2 regions of the Rossellomorea sp. DUT-2 genome follow, and region 1 is predicted to be linked to the other one. Evidence: riboswitches for the same ligand, from Rfam matches in the RefSeq annotation. Region 1 holds a riboswitch; the other holds the start of a gene.
What was found. A riboswitch is a leader RNA that binds a small molecule or an ion and turns the genes downstream of it on or off. The one in region 1 is predicted to bind S-adenosylmethionine.
Positions count from the first base shown of each region.

Region 2: it holds a riboswitch for S-adenosylmethionine, as region 1 does, so the genes downstream of both, fbpA (Fur-regulated basic protein FbpA) here and ACOSV2_RS20685 (Na+/H+ antiporter NhaC family protein) in region 1, are expected to answer to the same signal.

Region 1 covers NZ_JBQPEO010000007.1:26,800-36,396, forward strand. Annotated here, with positions in the region: gene ACOSV2_RS20675 (LVIVD repeat-containing protein) at 1-684, shown strand, start outside; gene ACOSV2_RS20680 ((S)-benzoin forming benzil reductase) at 848-1,603, shown strand; gene ACOSV2_RS20685 (Na+/H+ antiporter NhaC family protein) at 1,688-3,004, opposite strand; SAM riboswitch class I at 3,091-3,195, opposite strand; gene ACOSV2_RS20690 (MFS transporter) at 3,657-4,829, shown strand; gene ACOSV2_RS20695 (hypothetical protein) at 4,962-5,156, shown strand; gene ACOSV2_RS20700 (DUF2187 family protein) at 5,395-5,667, shown strand; gene ACOSV2_RS20705 (YpbS family protein) at 5,778-6,044, opposite strand; gene cls (cardiolipin synthase) at 6,133-7,581, opposite strand; gene ACOSV2_RS20715 (alanine/glycine:cation symporter family protein) at 7,699-9,132, opposite strand; gene ACOSV2_RS20720 (DUF819 family protein) at 9,442-9,597, opposite strand, start outside.
Region 2 covers NZ_JBQPEO010000001.1:904,274-913,870, reverse strand. Annotated here, with positions in the region: gene ACOSV2_RS04500 (glycosyltransferase family 4 protein) at 1-1,005, shown strand, start outside; gene ACOSV2_RS04495 (NAD-dependent epimerase/dehydratase family protein) at 1,054-1,980, shown strand; gene ACOSV2_RS04490 (protoporphyrinogen oxidase) at 2,056-3,453, opposite strand; SAM riboswitch class I at 3,658-3,765, shown strand; gene fbpA (Fur-regulated basic protein FbpA) at 3,872-4,087, shown strand; gene ACOSV2_RS04480 (TVP38/TMEM64 family protein) at 4,282-4,851, shown strand; gene spoIIP (stage II sporulation protein P) at 4,934-6,097, opposite strand; gene ACOSV2_RS04470 (DUF2975 domain-containing protein) at 6,263-6,739, opposite strand; gene ACOSV2_RS04465 (flavin monoamine oxidase family protein) at 6,884-8,359, opposite strand; gene ACOSV2_RS04460 (hypothetical protein) at 8,561-8,797, shown strand; gene ACOSV2_RS04455 (AAA family ATPase) at 8,893-9,597, shown strand, end outside.

The DNA.
Region 1 (9,597 bases):
CCTGCCAACCCGAAAACGATTTATGAATTTGATCCAAGGCAACTTGATGAAGTTCCGGATGACTTTAATGGCTATCATTGGAATGCACCCGACGGCAAGGTCCGCCCTGTTTTCAATCATAGTGTCATGACGGATGAGAATGCACAAACCGCATTTCTCTCATTTTGGGACTTAGGCACAATCATGCTGGACATAAGCGACCCGGACAATCCTGAGTACTTAGGACGTACTGAGTTTGCTTCACTACAACAAGGGTCTTCTCACTCTGCTCAAGTAGCGAAAGGGGGAACCGTGCTTATTGAGACGAGAGAGGTCTATGCTCCTAAAAGGGAAGGGTATGAAGAATCATACGGCTATACGAGAATCTTTGATATTAAAGATAGATCCAATCCTAAATTATTAAGTAATTTCAAAACGGATTTAGTCGACAATGTCGAGGATGGGGTTACATTTGCAAATACAGTTCATGACCCTAAAGTTGTAGGGAACACCCTCTACCTCTCCCACTATGCAGGAGGAGTAAGAGCGGTTGATATCTCCGACCCTTCAACACCAGAAGAAATAGGAAGATATGTACCGGAAAACTCATTTATTTGGGGCGTATTTGCTAACCGGAACTATATACTTGCTTCCGACATGGGAACAGGATTAAAAGTGATTCAGAAAAATAATAAATCAGAGTAAATCCCTATTGGCTCTGCGATAAAATCGTTCTTTGTCGTGGAGCTTCCTTATTATGCGGAAAAGGTTGATCTCATTTGTAAATGTTATGTAAAAATGAGGCTGATTTTTTTGTGAAAATAAGACTCTCCCTTATAATCAGAAGGTAAGAAGGAGATGAGTCGATATGGATTATGCAATTGTAACGGGAGCAACAAGAGGCTTAGGCGAGTCGATTGCCAAGCTATTTATCGAAAAGGGCATAGGTCTGATCAATGTTTCACGGTCAGATAATGAAAGACTGCGAAAGCTAGCCTGGGAAAATGAGGTATCGTATGAATTCTTCCCGTGCGATCTCTCACAATCAGGAGAAACCGAAGCTGTATTCCGTGAAGCCGGTGCAAAAGTATTTGAATACAAACCTGACAGAGTATATGTTGTCCAAAATGCCGGTGTGGTGACACCAATCAACCCTTCTGGTGAAGTGGAAAATCAAGCTCTGGAAACGAGTGTACATGTCAACTTACTATCTCCCATGATCGCAACCAATGAGATGATAAAAGCTGCCCGGGGATCTGATTCGAAGATGATTATGATCAATATCAGCTCAGGAGCGGGAAGTCGCCCTGTGTATGGCTGGAGTACCTACTGCGCAACCAAAGCCGGAGTGAATATGTTGACAGAAACCGTAAGCTTAGAGCTTTCTAAAAAACATAGCCGACATCAAGTGATTGCCTTCAGCCCTGGTGTCATGGATACAGATATGCAAGGTGAAATCCGTTCGTCCTCTAAAGAAGCCTTTGCCGATGTCGAATCCTTCCAGCGCTATAAAGAGGAAGGAATGCTTCGTGAAACCGATACAGTCGCAAGTGCACTGGTTAAACTTGTAACAGAAAGCGAAATTGAAAGTGGTAAGCTATATCATGTAAATGATTTGTTATAAAAAGAAAGCAGGTTACCGGAAACGGAATCTGCTTTTTTCTTATCAAAAAGAGAGACAAGCCCAAAAGGGTTTGTCTCTCTAAATTTAAGATCGAACCGGGTTTGCTTCCGGTGCAGATTTGCGTGTGAATTTCGGTAGTGCAAATCGAATGGCAATCAGACCGCAAACAGCAATCAAGATCGGGTAGAAGGCATATGGGATGATGCTGATTGGTGATATGCCTGCGACTTCAGCCACTAACAGGGCCTGTGCTCCGTAAGGGATTAATCCTTGAATCGAACAAGAGAAAATATCAAGGATACTGGCTGATTTACGGGGGTCCACCCCATAGTTTTCACTAATCGATTTGGCAAGCGGGCCGGCAATAATGATTGAAATCGTGTTGTTCGCTGTGCACAGGTTTGTAGAACTCACTAATCCTGCAGTAGCAAGCTGTGCTCCCTGAGGAGACTTGATTTTGCGAGTGGCGTGATAAAGTAAAGCCTGAATTCCGCCGTTATGACGGATAAGTTCTACAACCCCGCCGATCAGCACGGAAAGGATCACAATCTCTGCCATTCCTGTCATTCCATCGGCCACGCTACCAAAATAACTGGCTGGAGTAAAGCTTCCATCGATGAATCCAATGATTCCAGCTAAAACAATTCCGCCTAATAAAACGACAAACACATTTAATCCTGCAAGAGCACCGATGATAACTCCAAGGTAAGGCAGGATTTTAATCCAATTAAAGCTTTCCGCTCCGACAGTAGATTGATTCCCCATAGTAAGAACAAGGAGAATCATCATTGTCACGATTGCGGCAGGTAATACAATGAAGAAGTTGACTTTAAATTTGTCTTTCATTTCCGTTTTCTGTGTACGAACAGCTGCAATGGTCGTATCTGAAATGAACGATAAGTTATCTCCGAACATCGCTCCTCCAATGACGGTCGCCATGGCAAGGGGCATAGAAATATCTGTTCCTGAACTAATCCCGACACCGATTGGCGCGAGTGCTGCGATCGTTCCCATGGATGTACCCATTGATAACGAAATGAAAGCAGCGATAATAAATAATCCCACAATGATCAAGTTACCGGGCAGCACGGATAGGGCGAAGTTTACAGTTGAATCAACGGCTCCCATCTTTTCAGCTACTCCGGAAAACGCTCCCGCTAACAGGAAGATAAAGACCATGATCATGATATCAGGGTGACCGGATCCTTTAGCGAAACGCTCAATCTTAGCCGTTAACGTCTCTTTTCGGTTCATCAACAGACCTACAACGGATGCGATGATAATTGATACTAGTACAGGAAAAGCATAAAAGTCTCCTGAAATGATGCCTGCTCCAAGGAACAGAGAAACAAATATGATCAAAGGCAGTAACGCCAATAGATTTCCTTTTTCTTGATTCATTCCTAACACTCCTTTATCGTCCAATTTACTAACATACAAAAAACCTCTTCCGGAATAAGAAGAGGTTTCAAAAGAACGAAACACTCCTCTTATCTTTCAAGCATTTCGCTTGCTGGATGTGGCACAGCACTCAATATGAGTCCGCTGCCGAGACATCGCAGGGCCAGTCCCTCCGTCTCTCTGGATAAGAAGAATATCGTATTTAGTTGATTTAAAATATACTTCCATACTTTAAAGGGTTTACTCGAAAAAGTCAAACGGGAAATTTTTGAAACAGAAGCGGAGGCGGCTTGCTCAGGCCCGACAAGCATAAGGCGAGAACGCCGGAAAGGCGCCTTTTGCCTTTATGGCGTTATTGACTTATGACCTCGAGGGACTAGCCGGCGTAGCTGGATGAAACAGAAGCGGAGGCGGCTTGCTCAGGCCCGACAAGCATAAGGCGAGAACGCCGGAAAGGCGCCTTTTGCCTTTATGGCGTTATTGACTTATGACCTCGAGGGACTAGCCGCCGTAGCTGAACGATACATTCCTTCCCGGCACCAGATACTCCGAAAAAGCATGACTTTATCCATAATAAGGCATAAACTCATAGACAATTGAACGTTCAAGGTCTACTATAAGGAAGACAAAAAACATCTTGGGGGATACGGTAGTGGAAAGAACAGTACGAAATCAAATTTTTACTTTACAAGGATTTTACTTATTAACGTTCTTTGGTGTTGGTAGTTTATATCCCTTACTCAGTGTGTACTTGAGCGAAAGCGTGGGGTTAAATGGCTATCAGATTGGAACGATCATGTCTGTAGGTCCCATCATGATGATTTTCTTCCAGCCTATTTGGGGAATGGTGAGTGACACGACCAATCGTCCCACCGTGGTTCTTGGTTTAACCTCTTTAGTGGCGGGAATCTTTGCACTCGGTTACTTGTTTATGGACTTTTACTATGGCCTGCTTATCGTGGCCATTTTAGTTGCCATTTTCCAAAGTGCGATCATTCCCGTTTCCGATAGTATCAGCTTGAAGTATACAAGTAAGGTCCGGTATAACTACGGAAATATCCGTTTGTTCGGTTCTTTGGGCTTTGGTATAGCAGTCTTTATAATGGGAAGACTTTCAGAAGGATTTATCGGGCCTACCATCATTTTTTACTCTTTCTTTATCTGTTTAGTTCTATCCGGATTCCTTTCCTTCCGGTTTCCGAAAGAGAGAGCGGCAGCAAAGCTTGATTTAAAGGCAGGAATGAAAGAATTATTCACAATGAAAAAGTTCCTCATCTTTTTAGCGGTCACTTTCTTAGTATTCGGTCCGAATCTAGCAAATAATGTGTATTTCGGATTATTTGTTGAAGATTCAGGCGGAACGTATGCTGGAATTGGTCTCGCGTTCCTGATTGCAGTGTTATCGGAGGTTCCCTTTATGAAGGTCGCCGGTGGATGGATTGATAAATTCGGTTTGTTAACAGTCGCTGCCTTGGCAGGTGCTGCATCCATGCTCCGCTGGCTCTTTTACTTTACAGAACCTAGTCTGTGGCTTGTCTATTCATCGGCTGTCATGCAAGGTCTTGCCATTGGCTTGTTCATCCCAGCCGGATTGCGCTACATTAAAGAAATCACGCCTTCCCACATTACAGCAACAGCCGTTACGGTATATTCAGCAATCGGAAACGGACTGGGGAATTGGTTCAGTACCTTTGTTGGCGGCTTTATCTATGAAACGTACTCCATTTACACGGTGTACTTATTCTTCGCTGTACTATCCCTATTAGGTATTTTCCTTTGCTTCGTTCTCATGAAAGAAGAAAAGAAAAATGCACTCGCTTATTAATACATCAAAGCGAGCTTGGGACAAAAGTGTTTTAGTCTAAGTAAAACCCGAACTATTCTGCTTTTTAGTAGGCAGATTTGTTCGGGTTTTTTATTTATTTACGGTACATATGATTTTAGCTCTTTCCAGCGGTTGATTGGAGTGCAAGACGAAGACTCCTGCGGGAAAAGTAGCTTATGTGAGACCCCGCAGGCTTGCCGAGGAGGCTCACGCGCTACCCGCGGAAAGCGTAGTCTTGCACGGAAATCATTAGCGGTATTAAGAACCTACACTACTAATTTTCGTCTTTATATCGTGGTTTTTTTGTCCCAGTCTGGTTTTTTGTAAAAAAATATTAAAAGGAAGGATTTCCCTATTGTAGTAGCCAATAGATATAATGAGGGAGAAAGAATAAGCAAACAAAAAAGTTTTCTTAAAAGGTTTTGATAAACATGAATTGTGGTAGAAGAAGGATAAGTATTCATTGATAATTATATAAATACCAGTTAGAATAATATTATTAGAAAATTCTCTCAATTATATAAACTAAGAAACCTATTACATTATTTGAAAAGGGGATATTAAAATGGAAAATACATTCGTGTACTCAAAAGATAATGCAAACCTTGGAGATACCGTTCAATTCAAAAGAAAGAAACATGTAATCAATGGTGTGGTTACTACCCTTAGAGAAAACACGGTCATTGTTAAAATGGACCAGGATGTTGCGAAGAAGTTGGATTTACCGGACGATCAAACCGTCGTGTCACATAAAAACTATGTCGTCATAGAACGTGCTGAAATTGGTACACAACCTGTATTTGTATATGATGGGTGGAATAGCGCATTAAAAGCTTAAATTCCAGCATTCAAAGTAAAAGACCCTGACACGCCTACCATTAATGTGGATTAGACGTTTCAAGGTCTTTTTATGTGGAGTCTGACACTCGTTAATGAAATAAATCAACTTCAACGTGGTTCATTTATTTTAGCTGCATATTCCTTCACCATTTCAATTGTGACAAGCTTTCTCTGTGGAACGACACCTTGACGGGCAAGGACGTTGATTTCATTCGTCACTTGATTAATGGCATCCGTTGTAAACGGCTGCTCATTCAAACAAAGCTGAACGGCTTCATCGATCGCTCTTTCTCTATGCTCATCCAATATCATAAATTGTTGTACCAGTTGATTTTGCTTACTTGAATGCTTCGTAATGTCTTTATGTACACTCATGATTTCATCCCTCTCTATCAATTACGCATTATACCCTCTATTATGCCTTCTTCCAGGCCCTCATGGCAATGTCTTAGAATATCCCTATCTATAAGATAGGGGACAGGAGCCTTGAAATTGATTCTTTCAATTTGATCTTCAGAGGTCTTTCTTCATACTCTTTCATGGTTAATTCTCTGCTCTTCTCCATATCTTTCCTGAACACAGCGCTCAGACTTTCAGAAATAGTTTGATCATATAAGAAGGCATTTACCTCGAAGTTGAGGCGAAAGCTTCGCACATCAATATTTGCCGTTCCCACAGAAGAAATGGTTTCATCCACTACAATGGTTTTGGCATGAATAAAGCCGTTATCATATATATAAATCTTCACTCCTGCCTTCAGTAACTCACCAATGTATGAATAGGTCGCCCAATACACAAATAAATGGTCCGGTTTGTTTGGAATCATAATCCGGACATCGACTCCTGTAAGAGCAGCAATTCTAAGCGAATCCAGCAGGCTGACGTCCGGTATGAAATAAGGAGTTTGAATATAGATGGATCGTTTGGCAGATGAAATCATTTTAATATATCCATTTTTAATTTGCTCCCATTCAGAGTCGGGGCCGCATGTCACAATCTGTACTCCGGCATGACCAGTAAAGGAAGGCTGTGGGAAGTATCGTAAATCGTAGGCGATCTTCTTCGAGCGACTGGCTTGATTCCAATCCAGAATAAACCGGGTTTGCATGGCAAGTGTTGAACTCCCTAGGATCCGCAGGTGAGTATCACGCCAATAACCGAACTTAGGATTCAAGCCCAGGTATTCATCTCCAATATTAAATCCGCCTACATAGCCTACTTTCCCGTCAATAATCACGAGCTTTCGGTGGTTACGATAGTTTAGGCGGAGATTGATGAAGGGGATTTTCGAAGGGAAAAACACGGCCACTTCCCCGCCGGCTGCAAGGAGTTCTTTAAAGAAGCGTCTTCTTGTCCTCCGGGAGCCCATCTCATCATATAAAACCCTGATCTTTACGCCTTGCTTTGCTTTCTCAGTAAGCTTCTCCAGGATCCGCTTGCCTAAGTGGTCTTTCTTAAAAATATAATACTGAATATGAATATGATCCTGTGCTGCGTCCATGTCTTTCAATAAGGACTCGAATTTGTCCTCCCCGTGGGTGAACAATTGTACTTCGTTATCCTGGGTCAAAAGTGCTTCATTATTCATGAGGTGCATATAAATAAGGTCCTGATAGCGGGAGGACGTTTCATTTTTAAAAGGGAATCGGTGTTCTTTCAGGGAGTGTATCTGCTTTTGAATCAAATCTTCAATGCCGATTTTCTTCATATCTTCCCAGTCGAATAATCGCTTTCTGGTTAAGTTCTGACCGAAGATTAAATAAAGAATAAAGCCCAGCAGGGGAATGAAAAACAGAACCATAAGCCATGCCCAGGTCGCTCCGGCATCTTTTCGCTCCAGGAAAATGATGGCCCCAGCAAGGACTAAGTTAAGAACAAATAAAACCCCTAAAAGAGAAGATAGGATACTCATAGTATGTAAGGCTCCTTTAACTAGCTTTCTATAAGTAGTATACCTGAGAATGGAATAGAAAAAAATGACAAAGAAAAACAGAGCAGACTTTCAGCCTGCTCTGTTCGGTAGGATTCTTTATTCATTCACAGCTTTTTTAGTCATTTCCCGTCCACGTGTTGGCCAGCTTTCGACACCCTTTAAACCAGGAATATCATCTGCATAGAAAATCGGGTCCAAACCTTGTCGACGCTGAGACATATAATTGTCTAAGGCTTTAAAAGCAATTGGTGCTAAAATACCGATGGCAATTAAGTTGGTAAGAGCCATTAATGCCATGGAGAAGTCTGCTAAGCTCCAAACAATATCAAGGCTTGCAACTGAACCGAAGATCACCATTCCTAAAGCAATGAAGCGATAAACCAGAAGTCCAGTCTTACTTTTATTAATGAATGGAAGGTTGGCTTCCCCGTAGTAATAGCTTCCAATGATGGAGCTAAAGGCAAAGGTGAAAATGGCAATCGCTAAGAAAATACCAGCCCATGAGTTAAAGTGCTCTGACATGGCTGCTTGAGATAGCTCGATACCCGTCAGTCCGGAACCGTACGCATCTGAAGTTAAGATGATAAACGCGGTTGCAGAACATACGAGCAGCGTATCAAAGAATACACCAAGTGCTTGAATGAAGCCTTGTTTGACAGGGTGAGAAACAGATGCTGTAGCGGCAGCATTCGGCGCACTACCCATACCGGCTTCATTGGAGAATAGTCCGCGTTTTACACCGTTCATAATCGCGGCCCCAATTCCGCCCCCGACCACTTGTTCAAATCCAAAGGCACTTTTGAAAATAAGTGCAATGACTCCCGGCATTTCTGTAATATTCGTAATGACTACAAATAAAGCTAATACAATATAGAAGACCGCCATGATTGGAACAATGATGGAAGAAAAGGTCGCTATACGTTTAACGCCCCCGAAGATGATGAGTGCAGTCAAACCAGCTAACACAATTCCAATAACAAACGTGTTAATTCCGAATGAATTACTGAAAGCTGTTGCGATGGTGTTACTTTGAACCGCATTAAAGGTTGTCCCAAAGGAAAGGATGATGGTGACGGCGAAGATCGAACTCATCCATGGCTTGCCCAGTTGTTTCTTCATATAGTAGCCAGGGCCGCCTTTGAATCCCACCTTATCCTTTTCTTTGTAAATTTGGGCCAGTGTACTTTCGACAAACGCGCTGGCTCCTCCCAGAATGGCGACAAGCCACATCCAGAAGACTGCTCCAGGTCCCCCAATTGCTAAGGCAATGGCTACTCCTGCTAAATTACCTGTACCAATTCGAGTACCTGCTCCAATAAAGAATGCCTGCAGGGATGATATTTGCTTTTCCCCTTCCGCCTCGACCACATCTTTATCTCCTAATAATCGAAGCATTTCACCAAAGTGGCGAATTTGAACGAATTTAGATCCGATTGTGAAGTACAATCCTAAAATGAGGAGTACGCCTATTAAAATATATCCCCATAATATTGAATTTGCTTCCGTGACTAAATTGTTTAAAATATCCATGATAACCCCCTCAGAAATTTGTGTCGGTTACGTTTAATATTATCTGAAAATTTCAAATAAAAGTCAAGTTATTATCTGAATATTAAAATATTACCAGGAGTTATTTAGAAGGTCGAACTATTTTGTCATAGTAATAAAGGATTCTTTTGTAGTTATGAGACCAAAGTAGTGGTTGATAAAATTATTCTGAAATAATATATTTCACTCTACCCGAATCATTATTTTTTATTAAGGGAGATACGTACTGGAATTCAGAATTCACATAAAAACGGATCACTGACTGATGGTCAGTGATCCGTTTTACATTGGTTATAGTGTCCTGCTCACCCATTCGGCAATCCAGGCGCATGCAACGGCGGCATAAGTTCCCACGACGTTACCTAGTATCCCCATCAATAAACCTACAGGGGCAAGAGAAGGCTGGAATACAGAGGCTACAACAGGAGCCGAGCTTGTTCCGCCGAT
Region 2 (9,597 bases), on a different contig from region 1:
TCAGAACAGCTGGAAGAATGGATCCCCGAAGCTGCCTCTGAAGCCCGTAAGTTTATGAATAGACGCTACGGAAAAGTCAATGAAAAAATCGTCAAAAACCTTAGTTACCTTCATGTATTTGGAATTTTTCTCAAAGAAAAAAATCTCCAGCAATATGACATCATACACGCTCAAGACCTGTTTGCCATCTTCATCCTGGGACATTTAAACCAAACATACCAAAAACCTTTACTCTTTACGCCACACGGGTTCTTTACGAAAAGTCGCTTAAAATTCAACAAAATGCAGAAAGATTCCATTGAAGAAGCCTACTTTACTGAACTTGAGAAAGTAGGCATTGAAGCAAGTACTGAAATCGTGATGATTTCAGATTCCTTTCGACCTAATTTAATGGATTTCGGTGCAAAAGTTGAAAGGATGGTCACCGTTCATACTGGCATCGATTTTAATCCACTCCCTCATAAAAATCATGAAAACACTATCCTAACGTGTGTCTCCCGACTGTCACCACGTAAAGGTCATGGATTTCTCTTGGAAGCATTGTCCGAGCTTCGTGAACACCTTGGTAATGTAGAAGTATGGATTGTCGGAGATGGGGTCATGAAGGAAAAACTGATTGAACAAGCGAAAGAACTTAAGCTAAATAACGTGATCTTTTTTGGGAAACGACACGATATACCCCATATTCTTTCCATGTCTGACATCTATGTATTAGCAACTGTGAATGATAACTTTCCCCTATCCGTCATGGAAGCAATGTTTTCCCGGCAAGCGGTCATCTCCACTACATGTGGCGGAATCCCGGAAATGGTTCAACATGAAGAAACAGGCATACTTTGTGAACCAGGTAACGTTGAACAACTGGCACAGGCGATAAAGCGTTTCATAACGAATAAGGAAGAACGTCTTAGGTTTGCTAACGCTGCTGAATCCTATGCTCGTCAACACTTGACCAGCCAAGTTATGACGAGAAAAATCGAAAAGATCTATCAAACATATTTATGAAGAAAGGAGACTCATCATGAGGGAGAATGAACTGATCCAGGATCGCACATGAAGATTTTAGTTACAGGCGGTGCCGGATTTATCGGCTCACAACTCGTAGAAATACTGCTCGCTGAAGGTCATACCCCAATTATTCTAGACAACTTCTCTAATGGCAGGGAGGAAAACGTGCCAAGTGGAGTTAAAATATATAGAAAAAATCTATTATCCGATAAAGTTGAAAGAATTTTCGAAAAAGAAAAACCCGACATCGTTATGCACCTCGCTGCCCAAGTGAGCGTAGCTAAATCACTGGAAAATCCTGCAGAAGATGCGGCAGTCAATGTATTAGGAACCGTAAAGTTATTGGAGTACAGTACCAGATACGGTGTGAAAAAATTCATCTTCTCCTCTTCCAGTGCAGTTTATGGATATACAAATGAGATGATTAATGAAGAGAGCTCTACTAGTCCGATTTCCTTTTACGGTACCTCAAAATTAGTATCGGAAACCTATATCAAACTATTTAATAAGCTCTATGATCTTCCATACACCATCTTGCGATACGCCAATGTATATGGACCTAGGCAAAGGTCCGATGGCGAAGGCGGAGTTATAAGCATTTTTATTGAGCAACTATTAAAGATTGAAATACCAATTATTTTTGGGGATGGAAACCAGACTCGGGACTTTGTTTACGTAGAGGACGTAGCCCGGGCAAATCTTCTTGCCATCACAAACGCCGACAATCAAATCATCAATATTGGCACCAACACCCAAACCAGCGTCAACCTACTCTACACCCTACTTTCAAACCAACTACACTCTTCGCAAAAGCCAAACTACGAAGCGAAGCGGGAAGGAGATATTTTACACAGTCACCTCTCAAATTCGAAAGCTCTATACCATCTAAAATGGGAACCTCAATATGATCTGAACTCCGGTTTAGAAAATACTCTTGAATATTTCAAAAAGAAAATGAAGAATGACGAATGATTTCATAACCCGTGCAAACATAAAGGAAAAGAGCTTGGAAAATTCAAAGCTCTTTTCCTTTATTCTTTATCTCCCTCAACCATTCTCCTCTAACTCATCTATAATCCATTCTGCAGTTTTCTTCCCATTTTGAATACACGCGCCAATACCCACTCCGAAGTATGAAGCACCTGCCAGCTTCACACGTGGCAGCTCAGTTGCGAGATTTTCGTCTAACGATTGTACAGACTGACTGTGCTCAAGATGGTAGTTTGGCATTAGGTCTTTCCAGTTCGTTACTTCGACAGAAATCGGATCTCCGTCTATGCCCACACTTTTTCTGATATCTTCAAGTGCCGTGCTTACAAGTTCTGCCTCGCTAAACTCTTTCAACTCATTGTAATGGGGGTTTGTACTTTTATAAAAAAGTCTCAATAAAAGGTTTTGATTATTGGATGTATGCTTCCACTTCCTACTCGTCCATGTGCATGCATCACATTTCACATCTCTACCGCTTGATACGATAAAGCCTGTTCCATCAGCAGGAAGTTCATCATCTGGAATGTTAAATCCAAGGTAAATCGAAATAAGTGAAGAGTTTTTCAATTTGTTAAAAACAGGTTCAAGGTTTTCATGAGTCAGAATCTTCTGGGTTATGTCATGAGGTGTTGCGAATACCACATAATCCGCTTTAAGCCTCCCGTGACCATTAAGAATCAGCTCATATTTGTCTCCTGTTTTTTGGAGCTTGGTTGTTTCTACTCCCTTTAAAAATGTCCCATTGGAACATTTTTCTTCTAAACGGTCAATGATGGTTGATAATCCATTTTTAAACGAGATGAACTTTTTATTGGATGCCCCTTGGAATTTTTGTCTATTTGCAGATAGACCTTTAATGATGCTGCCGTATTCGTTTTTATATTCAAGTAAGTATGGGAGTGTCGAAGCCATTGTGAGCTTATGCAAATTTCCAGAGTAGACCCCTGATAATACTGGAGCTACCTGCTTCTCAACAAGTTCCTTACCCAGGAATGCTTCTAAAAAATCACCGATGGAACTCTCTTTTGTAAACTGAGTATTCTCCGTTTCAAGGTCTTTAAGTGCCTCAGTCTTCCCTTCTTCTGAGACCAGGGTGCTATTTTTGAGAGACTCAACGGACATGGGAATTCCAAAAATCGTATCTTGGGGTATTTTGTGTAATTCCCCATTTGTATATATGTAGGATGTGCCCGTTTCATTATAGACGAGTTCCTCTTGAAGTTGAATTTCCTCAACTAGAGGAAGCACCCCTTCATTACGGGCTACGATTGAATCTGCTCCCGCTTCCATAATGAATTCGCCTTCTCTTATGGTTTTAATTTTTCCGCCGAGCTGCCGATCTCGCTCGATTAGAATTAACTCGATCTCTATTTCTCGTTCTATAGACATTTTTTGAAGATGGTACAGAGCTGTTAATCCTGTAATACCTCCACCTACGACAACCACTGTCTTCATACGATTCACTCCAATAATTGCGTTTATGTATACAGATTATCATGTTTTTTGTTGATTAGAAAAAGATTCTGTGTCTGAATTGGTAAAAAGTATAGGAATGAGAGTCAGTTCCAATCATCTATTCTATACCCATCATCCAATTCCTAGTTGACAACTATGAATACTTATATATATAATATAATAAATCCATTACAACTATATAGCCGCTTATCCAGAGAGGAAGAGGGACTGGCCCGATGATGCCTCAGCAACAGATTCTACATTGCAGAACACTGTGCTAATTCCACAAGCATTTCGCTTGGAAGATGAGTTGAAGTTTGATACATAAAGCCTTCTTCTTATCTACTAGGAAGAGGGCTTTTTAAAATGAAAGAGCCTCTTCCTCTGCTCGTATACATTTATAGAGGAGTGATTAAATATGGGGAAAATTCTTCAGGAAGCGATTCATCATCGAAGAAACGAGTTAATAAACAAATTAATTGTCCACAACATATTCAAAAAAGGGAACAAGCAATTATTTGAATTGACGCTCCTGGAACTTGAGGATGAATACAATTATCTTAAAAAGGAATGCCATCCGCATAGCGATGTTGGCTCAATTCATTGGAAAAATCGTGGAAAATCAAGCAGTTAAAAAGCAGCAATCCAGGAATTGGATTGCTGCTTGCTTATTTTTCTTTACTTAAACTATATGTCTGCATTCATCTGCACACCTTTGGCAATGTTCATGATCATGTTTCTTATCCACTCCTTACAAAATAAAATTGTTCCAAAAGGATTCCAGATGTATTATTCTGATAATCTAATCTCTTACAAAGGAATTAAAATATGACTTACACACTGCAGCATTTCATGAACGAATTTATCGCCGTTGATAGTTGGTCTCTCATTTTTATCAGTATAACCATCAATATATTCATCAGTATTCTAGGCTTCCTGCCAAGTGTTTTCTTGACGGCCTTTAATATTTCCGCATTTGGGTTTTGGCCAGGAGTCGGAATTTCCATACTTGGTGAATCATTAGGGGCCATTGTTAGTTTTTACTTGTATCGAAAAGGAATAAAGTTTGCAGGTATTGATAAGGTTCTGTCTAACAAATATTTTCTCAAATTAAAAGAAGCGTCAGGAGCGGAATGGATCTTTCTTTTATTCTTATTTCGCATGGTTCCGTTTGTGCCTTCAAGTGTGGTAACCGTTGCCGCTGCCTTCAGCTCTATTTCTATTGTTGTCTTTTCTATTATCAGCTCTGTCGGGAAGATTCCTTCGTTGTTGATTGAGGCATTCGTGGTGGTGAATGTGCTGGATGCAGATAAGGGTACGGGTATTTTGTTGGCTGGTTCAGTGGTGGTGGGGATATTTTATTTGGGATATCGTTGGAGGAGGAACATTAGAAGATAATTGAGGCCGTTACGGAAACGACTCTCCTTGGGAACAGAAAAAAGACGTCCACCACGTGGCATACGTCTTTTCTCCCTATCACTTATTGAGCATTCACCTCGACAGCATCCTTCTTGTAATATTCTGCAAAGATCTCGGCGAAGGCTTCTGTAGAGTTATACAATTCCACTAAGTTATTTTCCACTCCGCCAAACTCAAGTAACATGGCTCTCTCGGTTAGGTCCTGATTGTAGACCCCGTTACCTTCTGCTCTTGTTTTGATGAAGACACCCCGGCTGATGCCAGGATATTTTTCCTCCAGTTTAGCATTCAATTCCTTTGCGATCTTAAGGTTCTTTTCGAAGTTTTTGTTTTCTTTTCCTACGATAAAAAATAAACGTGCATAGTTTTTACCATTAATGGTTTTGGTAGTGATGCTTCGTGGCTGAGAATCCCGATGGATATCAATCAGGTACGTTAGGTCATCGTTTTGGGCAATGGCTTCTTGTACTAGACCCCTTGATAACTGATAGGATTCAAAATATGTCCATGACTTGTCTTTGAGAGCTTTGTTTACATCTGTCTTATCCTGGACTGCTCCAATCCCCCTTGCTTCAAGCTCTTGCTTCAATTTGGATCCGACAGCAATGACGTTGACCTTCTCGTTGGTACTGGCTGGATCTTTCGAATCGTTATTCTTAATCAGCGGGCTGAATGCTTCCCAACTGTGTGAATGATAGATGTAAACGGATTTTTCATCAATCTCTTGAACACCGTCTCCTGAGTTGTTGTTGGCCTGATCGATTTGGCTCTGATCAATTTCCTGATCTTTCAACTGATCTTCTGTTGGAGCCGGTGATTCATTTGGGAGGTTCGTAATGTCTGTCCCTTTCCCTGCAACGGCTATGTGAGTATGATAATTTTCGATCCCGGGGATTTCCCGTCCAAATAAACTACGTGGATCAAGGAGTGAAACGTTTGTGACGCTTTCCAACCAATCAAAATCACTGTTTAATGCTTCCTCATTGGTAGCTCGCAGTCCAGTCATCTCCTGTGACAACATCATAAGAAACGTTTCCTTTGGGACGAGTTCGGACATCGATGAATAAAGTAAACTATCCACCCTCAATTTAATAGCCGTCGACGAAATCAACCATACGGTCAAATACATGAGGACAATACCGATCAATACTACCCGAATGATGGCTTTCATAGAGACGAATACTAGTGGGAATAAGCTATTGTTGTTTCGAGACTTATACGACATCATCAGTACCCCTATATAAAGTATTTAATAGTTAACCTTATGCAGGGGGGGGATAGAGTAGAAGGTTTTTTCCGTGATTCGGTCGGATTTCCTAGATCTTACAGGTTTGCATTTCCCTCTTAACCAGAATCACATCAATATAATGATAATCGTCATATACTCACCTCATACAGTTAAATCATTTTCAGATTTTAGTTCATTTGCATTCTTCAGCAATTCCTGAAGAACCGCTGCGAAAATCGAAATGGTGACAGACGCAAAGCTGATAATAATCCCAACCATGGCAATACCCGGATGAAGAGCATTTTGGATAAGTAGAAACACTATACCTGCCACATAAATGGCAGTAATCAGTAAGGCATACAGTTTAATTCGTTCAAGAGCCCTTATTGCTTTTCCTGAAAAAGCATGCTTCTTTTCAATACACTTTAAAAGCTTAAAAGCTTGATACAGCGCTAAATTAAATGGAACCGCTGTTAAGTATAACCCTATTAGAACCGGCCATTTCAAATAAGCGAATTCCGGAAATAGATCAGCCGAATGCTTTGCCATGGTTGGCAACCAGACAACACAAAGGATGAATACAATCGCTCCTAGTGCCACTACTGCCCCTTTTAAAAAAATCGTCGTTCCTCGTTTCATAACACACCTCTGATACCATGTTTTTCTAAATTATATAATGATATTTATTGTTTTCCAATAAAATTTTATTGATGTTGTATTCTCTATTAAATACTTCTTATACAAACTAACAAACGCATGAGCAAACTCATGCGTTTTAAACCCTTATCTGCTATTCACTTCATTGGCTGCCCTCACCCCTGACTCAATCGCCCCTTCGATCCAACCATGAAAGGAGGACGTGTGCTCTCCAGCAAAATGAATTCTGCCTTCGGGTTTCTTAATATAATCGCCGATATCACTTGCCTGCCCAGGGGTATAAAGGGTAAAACATCCTGCGGAGAATGGGTTTTTACTCCAGTTGTAGACTACATAGTTCAACATTTCTGTATACACCTGTTCGCCATAGATTTTAGAGAGATCTTCTAAAACCTCTTTAATGATTACTTCTTTTGATTTGCTGTTCCATAAGAGTGCATTCTGTCCCCAGCTGTAACTCGCTAACATGACCCCAGGTTTGTTACTACCCTTGTCGTGACTCGGTATATACGTAAAGCGTGTGGGAAGATCTGACACGATGTTTCCGTAATTCAAATCTTCCCAGAAACGACGACGAAATTCGATTCCTATTTTCACGGAAGGAACATTCGTTACTTCCCGAATTGCCTGCCACTTTTTAAAGGATATTGAATCGTAAGGTATGACATCGATGAACTGGAAGACAGTAAAAGGGATGGTTACGATGACATAATCGGCATTGTAATCCCTCACCAATCCGTCTCCGGGGTCTACTGCGCGAACGCTTACACCGACATCGGATTGAATAATGTGGGTCACTTTTTGATTCAGTAGAATGTGTGACCCAAGCTCTTGTACAAATCCGTAAGGTAAGTAATCGTTTCCTCCTACTATTTGATAAAATTTTGTTTGTTTCCTGAATATAGGAAAAATGATGTCTTTTAAAATGTCTACGAATGAGAACTCAGGGAATCCTTCTATCCCTAGAATGACGTTGATTTTTCGTATTGCATTTAAGGATAATGACTTACCAAATGGGTTGTTTGCTAAAAATTGTCCCATAGAATAACCAGAGTATCGTTTAATTAATTTTTGCTGTTCATCATGGGTACTGTTATTATATAAATCAATAAAGGGTTTGGTCGCTTCAATAAACAATTCCGAAGCCGTTCTTCCCTTTTCACTTTCTGGTAACGGATACTGTAGAATGTCTGGATTTTTTTCGTATTGTTCCCTTGTTGTTAGGATATTGTTTACTAATAGTAAATCTCTTGGTGAACTATTGATGAATTCTTGATAGGGCAGGTTGAATTTACGGATATACTCGAACACTAACTTGTGGTTATCGGGGATCCTCATGGCTCCCAGGTCCATATAGTTACCGGGGGTGAAGGGCTTGCGTACAGTATATACCCTACCCCCAATTCGCTTATTACCTTCTAATATCGTTACGTCATGCCCAGCCTTTTTCAATAGAGAAGCTGCGACTAAACCACTCATCCCCGCTCCAACGACGATTACTTTTTTGGACTTTGCGGGCTTTAATCCATTTCGAATAATAACCAGCATGTCATTTGGATAATTCAATTTGGAAGGGTCATCCCTTGATTGTTGATCTGCCATCTGTCATCACCCGCCTTTCTTTCATCATATGAAAACAAAAAAGGAGCTATACGTATATTCTATGAGACCAAGAGCTCATTTCCAGTTGTTTTCAGAACAGATGTTTCTATTTTTACGTTTATATGTTATACTTAAGTTTCATTGGGTCTAAGAGACTGTATTTAGTCAATCCCTCGAGCAAGTAGAAGGGAGACATGTTATATGTCACTAGAAAATATCTTAACCATGCTCAAGACTCTTAAGGAATTCAAGGATAGTGAGATTGTTCATACGATATCAAGTCATGATCACTCACCTGTTATGACCGTTACCTACCAGTTGGACAAGGATTGTTTTCAAATCACATATATGGATTCAATGAAAGTTGAAGAGTTTACAGACATTAGCCTTTTGGCTACAACTATAGAAAGTGTTGTTCTTTTCGAACCTTCCAGATAATAAAATGGAATGCCATTACGTAAATCGTGAGGGCATTTTTTTGTACCCGGATTCTGTTTAGTTATGCTAATCTATAGATAAAAAGGAGGGGCATTATGTCATTACATTCACAGCCATATATTCGAAAAGTGTCACTTCATAGCGAAAACGTTCCTTCCTTTCATTCCTATCCTTTTCATATTCCAAGTATTCGGAGCCTGACAGACCTCACCTTTCACCCCCATGTTACATTTATTGTGGGGGAAAACGGAATGGGGAAATCAACTCTTCTTGAGGCCATTGCAATGGCCATTGGTTTTAATCCTGAAGGAGGTACGCTGAACTTTTCATTCTCCACGTATGATTCGTATTCGAATCTGGATAAGTACTTGAAAATAGTGAGGGGAGTGGATCGACCTAAGGATGGGTTTTTCTTGAGGGCAGAAAGCTTTTACAATGTTGCGACGAATATTGAGGAAATGGATCAGCAGCCCTCTTTTGGGCCCCGAGTGATTGATTCATTCGGAGGGAAATCGCTTCATGAGCAATCACACGGAGAAGCCTTTTTCTCAACCTTTATGAATCGTTTCCGAGGTAAAGGGATTTACATACTGGATGAGCCCGAAGCTGCACTATCCCCTTTAAGACAGTTATCCATGCTCTCTAGGATACATGAACTTGTGAATGATGATTCCCAGTTCATTATTGCCACTCATTCACCCATTCTGATGGCATACCCCTCTTCTTCCCTGATTGAATTAACAGAAGAAGGTTTATTGGAGGCCACATTGGAAGATACGAGCCATTATAAGATTATGAAA